One region of the Thiospirochaeta perfilievii genome, then DNA from elsewhere that is predicted to be linked to it. Evidence: riboswitches for the same ligand, from Rfam matches in the RefSeq annotation. Region 1 holds a riboswitch; the other holds the start of a gene.

Evidence for each region. Region 1 has a riboswitch for cobalamin ahead of EW093_RS15335 (ABC transporter substrate-binding protein). Riboswitches for the same ligand answer to the same signal wherever they lie in the genome.
Region 2: it holds a riboswitch for cobalamin, as region 1 does, so the genes downstream of both, EW093_RS11155 (hypothetical protein) here and EW093_RS15335 (ABC transporter substrate-binding protein) in region 1, are expected to answer to the same signal.

Annotation. Positions count from the first base shown of each region.
Region 1 covers NZ_CP035807.1:3,308,000-3,311,164, forward strand. Annotated here, with positions in the region: gene EW093_RS15330 (FecCD family ABC transporter permease) at 1-819, opposite strand, end outside; gene EW093_RS15335 (ABC transporter substrate-binding protein) at 820-1,728, opposite strand; cobalamin riboswitch at 1,761-1,895, opposite strand; gene EW093_RS15340 (FKBP-type peptidyl-prolyl cis-trans isomerase) at 1,949-2,518, shown strand; gene EW093_RS15345 (isoamylase early set domain-containing protein) at 2,575-2,880, opposite strand; gene EW093_RS15350 (HD-GYP domain-containing protein) at 2,994-3,165, shown strand, end outside.
Region 2 covers NZ_CP035807.1:2,435,639-2,438,803, forward strand. Annotated here, with positions in the region: gene EW093_RS11145 (TonB-dependent receptor plug domain-containing protein) at 1-533, opposite strand, end outside; gene EW093_RS11150 (hypothetical protein) at 530-1,333, opposite strand; gene EW093_RS11155 (hypothetical protein) at 1,336-1,845, opposite strand; adenosylcobalamin (AdoCbl) riboswitch at 1,908-2,062, opposite strand; gene EW093_RS11160 (FAD-dependent oxidoreductase) at 2,152-3,165, opposite strand, start outside.

The sequences.
Region 1 (3,165 bases):
AACAAAAAGCCTTGCTAGGTGGGGTATTATTAGACCTACAAAACCTATAATTCCAGTAAAGGATACTATAACCCCTGTTATTATAGAAGCTATAGCTAATAATAGAGTTCTATATTTTTTAACATTTAAACCTAGTGTTTTTGCCACAGGAATACCCATAGTGAAAATATTTAACTCCCTAGAGTAGTAAAATAGTAGTATTACTCCTATTAGATCGGCTAAAAGCATAAGGGTTACTTTAAAATAGTTCATTGTCGAAAAGCTACCTAGTGTCCAAAAGAGTATATCACTACTCTTATTGTGGTTTAGGCTAATTATTAGGGTTAACATAGATGATAGGAAAAAGTTAAGAGAAACCCCATATAAAATTATTCTGTTGGTATTGTAGCTATTACCAGCTATAAAAATAACAAGTATGGATGCTAAAAGCCCCCCTGTTAGTGCAAAAAATGGTACAAAGTTTATACTTAAAACTATAGAAATAGCAGCGCCTAGGGCTGCTCCAGAGGATACTCCTAAAATGTATGGCTCCGCCATAGGGTTTCTTAAAATTGCCTGAAAAATTATCCCTGACATAGTTAAACCCATACCGGCTAGGCATGCTCCTAATATTCTTGGAAGTCTAACAAATACTATGTTTATTTCACTATTAACTGGGAAATCAGTTACATCAAAAATAGTATAAACCCTGTTAATAAGTATCTTTATAGTTTGAACTACTGTTATATTTGCATAACCTATAGTTGTAGAGATTAAAATTACTATTAATATAGCAACTAGGCCTATAAGTAATTTAGACCTATTGTTTTTATTTTTCACTTAGAATAACTCAGGGTGTACTATTTTAATTAAAGCTTCTAAACCATCTCCAACCCTTGGTCCTTGTCTATCAATAAGGTTGTTATCTATCTCATAGACTCTGTTATTTTTTACAGCAGGTAGCTCTTTATACCCTGTAGCACTCTTAATGCCCTGGAGTGTATTATAATATTTAGAGCAGATTATTATATCTGGATTTTTCTCAACAATCTTCTCTAAGGAGTAACTCCAGCCCATGGAGTCTTTAGCAATATTTATTCCACCGGATAATTCTAGTAGTTGGGATATAAATGTATCACCCCCAGAAGTAAAGTCACCATACTCTCCGTAGCTAATTACATAGTATAGGGATGGTTTATCTAGATCTTTAACCATATTGCTTAGCTCTTCAATTCTACTTTTTAAATTGTTTACTACTAAATTTGCCTGATCCTTTTTATTAACAATCGACCCAACATCTAAAATATTACTGTATAATCCCTCTAAACTTCCTAACTCATCAATAATTATAACCTTTAACTTTATATTCTCTAATTTAGTAAGTAGTTCATTTGAAAAATGGGTACTTGCAATAATTACATCAGGATTAAGCTCTACAATCTTTTCAATGCTTGGTTGTAAAAGAGTTCCAATGGACTCTATTTTATCTACTTCTACAGGGTAGTCACAGTAGTCTGTTCTTCCTACTAACTTATCCTCTGCCCCTAGTTTGAAAATTGTTTCAGTAATATTTGGTGCTAGTGATATCACCCTTTGTGGTTCACTAGCCAATACTACTTCCCGTCCTCTATAATCAGTTATTTGTAAAAAACTGTTAGAATTGTTATTGGTTTCACTATTTGATGTAGCGAAAATTACATTTGATGTAAGTAGTAATAAGTATATAACTACTTTTTTGAGATTTCTCATTATTTCTCCTTAATCTGTTCATCGCAGATTATTATTAAAGGTATAAAATGGATGGTAATCCGACTTAAAAATAGAAAATAACTACTTTAACACGGTGGCGGGACCGTAGAGGAGTTTAACCTCTTTCCCCAATTATCTTAAAAAGAACCATTTTGTACTAATCTAATTATTGTTGTTTATAAAGTCAATTGCTATAATGTCTATTTTTAAGGAGAACTATATGAATATAACAGAAAAGAGTGTTGTAAAATTAGACTATAATCTTTCTGATGAATCTGGAAAGATTATAGATTCATCGGAATTAAATGGTTCACTAATATATATACACGGTGTTGGAATGATGATGCCAGGAATAGAAAATGCAATAAATGGACAGGGAGTAGGTTATAGCTATACAGGAATAATTGAACCTGAGGATGGATATGGAGTATATAAGCCAGAGAATGTTATGCCTGTTCCCCGAGCCCAGTTTGCCCACCTAATAGACCAGATGGAGGTGGGGAAGTTATATAATTTTGATGTTGGTGGTGGTAATACTCAACTACTTAAGGTTGTTAGTATTGATGATGAATATGTAACAGTTGATGCAAATCATCCCTATGCAGGAGAGAAGTTAACACTAAATTGCACTGTCCAAGGTGTAAGACCAGCTAGCCTTGATGAATTAAACAGTCTATCTGGTGAATCCTCAGGTTGTGGATGTGGATCCCATGGAAGTGACTCTTCAGGTGGATGTTGCTCATCTAATGATGGTGCTAAGGGGGGATGTTGTTCCTCTAAGGGTGATTAAAAAAGTAGTTGTGGGTGTAACCACTAATAATTAAATGGGGGGTAGCCCCCATTTAGTTAAAGTCTAACTACTGAGTTTTCACTATTAAACTCTGTAGGGGCGTAATAATCTGCTTCCCAATCATTTACCCACTTTTTACCATCTATAAGATATCTAAAATGATAATCCTTACCAACTTCCAGTGTAACTGTAACTGAATAATCTCCAGTTTTATTTTTTTTAAGTTGTGTATCTTCCTTATCCCACCCATTAAAATCACCTACTAAATGTATTGATTTTGCATCGTGGCAAGCTTCTTCGTCTAATTTAAAGGTTACTTTACATTCTGGTTTAGTTTTTAAAAATCTCTTTGTTAATGACATATATCCTCCATTACTTTATTAAGTTTAATTTATTAAATTATTTTTTTCAAAGATTTTTTTTAAAAGGAAAATGAAGAGACAAGAAAATGATAAAACAGTATAATTAACCTATTATGAAAAATAATTATAATGTTGAATACGATATACTTCTCTCTAAAGTTCATAGATGGGGAGAACTTATAAGATTTGGTGGAACTCTTTTAATTGATGATATAGAAGAGGATGTACAAAACTCACTCTATTTGATTCAAAATCAGAGGGACCAGTTTGTATCAAAGGTTTTTT
Region 2 (3,165 bases), 870 kb from region 1:
AAATTCTTGTTTAAGTTTAAAGAGAGGATATTTCTTTTTTCTATGTTGTAGTCATACTTTATTCTTATGTAGGAATTAATATTTTCATCTGTAATAATATTAACTACTCCACCAAATGCACTCTCTCCATAAACAGCAGACCCTCCACCTCGTATAACTTCAATCTCTTTTATGCTCTCTGGGGATATAGTGGAAAGATCAACTCCTCCCCCCTGGGATGAGTTAAGCCGCTTTCCATTTAACATTATAAGAACCTGCTCTGGAGAAGAACCTCTAATTGATATAAATGATGGAGACGCATCATTACCCATTTTTGACATTGCTACACCCATTGCTGATGATATTAATTCTGATGTGGATGCCCCAGGTAATAGAGATATTTCTTCCTTGGAAATTATAGATATCTGTTTTGTATTATTATCAAATTTATTAATTTTTTCTGTTTCTCCGGTTATAATTATTGTTTCTATATCCTCTGTAGAGAAAAGGTTTAATGATAAAAATAGCAGTATTATTAATAGATATTTTTTCACTTTTTCACTCTTATAATTGCATCAACTTCTGTCTCTGACTGGTAATAAGTCCCCCCATATGTGTACCCTCCATTAGGAAAGAGACCTGTACTAATTTTTATATATGAAATACTGCTTAATTGAACAGGAGTAAACTTACTGTCTACTGCCCATTCTAACTTAAAAGCATCCCCTCCCCCTGAACCACTATCTATAGTTAAGTCTCCTGGAGTGTCTGGTACAGTATAAAAATCTTCATCTTTTATGTTTTCTGGTTTTTTAAGTGTAGGTGTAACTTCTGTAAACCCAACTCTGCAGTTATAATCATCTGCTGACTCCCAAGCATTTATAGAGTTCGAACCATATGTCACTTTTTTTTTGACTATTGAGTCTCTATTCTCAGGAGTAACTAATAAAAGCCATTCATCTTCAATATTCTCTTTTACTTCAACAAATCCTGGCTCTAGGTTGGGGTTATTAGGGTCTGCTCCTACCCAAATGGTATTTCCAAATACAATAAAATCATAACTGTTGGGTATATTCTCAATTGGGGGATCAAATCTAACAACGATATACCCTCCAGGGCCTCCAAGAGTCACTATAGAACTATTATCTGCCCCGTAAATACCACCCCCCTTTGGGAACCCAAGAAGTTTGTCTAGGTTTTCCTTTATAGAAAATGTAGGGTTTTTACTATAAAACCCTGGAGCAGCATAATAGTCAGTTACTTCCACTGGGTAGTAGATAGAGGCCCTATTATAATTACCTTCATTAACAGAGCAAGATAACAGTAGTACAAAAATAATAGGGGAGAACCTCATAACTACTCTTTTGTTGTTGTAGAGTAGAAGTTAAAATAGTTAGCTTCGTCTGTCATACCAATTTTAGCCTCAGCTTCTGTCTCAAAATATGTTCCAGAATTATAACCTTCAGAGTAGGACATTGTTGTAACTCCATTATCAGTTATTAAGGATTTCCATCTAAGAATACCGTATTTTCCAGCCCCAGCGCCACCGTTTATTGAGTCGTACTTAATTGTAATATATCCATACTCCCCAGTAGAGGTTTCCACTTCTGACCCATTGTAAGTGCCATTTTCAAAGGAAGTTATCTTCCCTTTGTGACTTTGAGTAAGTTGTCCATTATTGGACCAGTATGATGAGTATTCATTGCTTGTTACTTCAATTTTTCCTCCGGATGATGGATCAAGCCATGTTCCTACAATACTTAACTCTGTTGTGGTTTGGTTATCAAATAGGTTACAGCTATTAAGCAGTAATAGAAGGGCTATTAGAGGGGTTATAAATCCTCTTCTTAATGTTTTGTTGTTCATTTGTTCTCCTTTCATTCAAGAAAAGAGTCTGGAATTAAATAGACAGAGATGTGGTGCTGTGTATTATTATCCCGACTCAATCGCGAAGTCTTAATAATTTTTTACACATATTCAAGTATCCGACTTAAGTTTTCCAAATAGGAAAAACTAATACGATGGCGCGACCGTGGAGGATTCTAACCTCACTTCCATGAATTATATGTTTGCAGAATGTTAGCAGGTTCTCTGTTCAATGTAAACCGATGATATTATAAATAAAAAGCCACAGGTTTTAACCTGTGACTTTTTTATTATATTGTACAACTTCTAGTTTAAGCCAGCCATCATGCTCATTAGACCTCCACCATTTTTAACATTGGTGAAACCTAATGATTGTAAAACCCTAACTCCATAACCACTTCGAGCACCAGAAGCACAGTATAGAGTAATATCTCTATCCTTAGCTCCTAACTCATCAGCCTTAGTTTCTAAATAGTCTAAAGGAATGTTAATAGCTCCTGGGTATGCTCCGTATGCAAACTCTCCAGGGGACCTAACATCCACTACTATTGCTGAGTTTGTATCAATCTTCTCTTCAACAACATTTTCTTCAACAACTTCTACACTAGAATCTTCAAGGTTATGAACAGACTTTTTATCTAATGGGATTAAATTAATGTGTAGATGTTCAAAACCAATAGTTCTTGCAAATCTTTCAATGCTTGGAAATCCTCCACCAATATTATATACATCACTATAACCCTTAAGGATTAATTCTCTTACAACTTGGTGACCTTTTTTACCCTTATCAGAGTAGATTAAGATTGGTCTATCTTTAGGAATCTCCGCTAATCTTTTATCTATCTGAGTATGTGGTATGTGGTCAGCTCCTGTTATGTGGGATCTCTCAAATGCAAAATAGTCCCTTACATCTATAAATGCTGGTCTGTTTTTTCCCGCAAAGTCATCTAATTCACTAACTGTAATTGATGGGCTATAACCTGTCATTCTATTTTGTGCTACAAATGCAGCCATATTAACTGGGTCGTTAGCTGTTCCAATTGGAGGAGAGTAGGAAAGATCAAGTTCTGATAAGTCTCCAATTGTCATTTTACAAGCTGCAGCTGTTGCCAAAACATCTAATCTCTTATCCGCAGCTTTATATCCACACGTCTGCCCACCTAAAATTATGCCTGTCTCACTATCGTAGGTTAGTAGAACGGTAACCGGGGATGAACCTGGGAAGTAGGATGTATGGTGCTCTTTGTGTATTACAATTGATTGGGCTTTAAACCCAGCATCAATAGCTTGCTTCTGGTTAAGTCCAGTAGACCCTGCAAC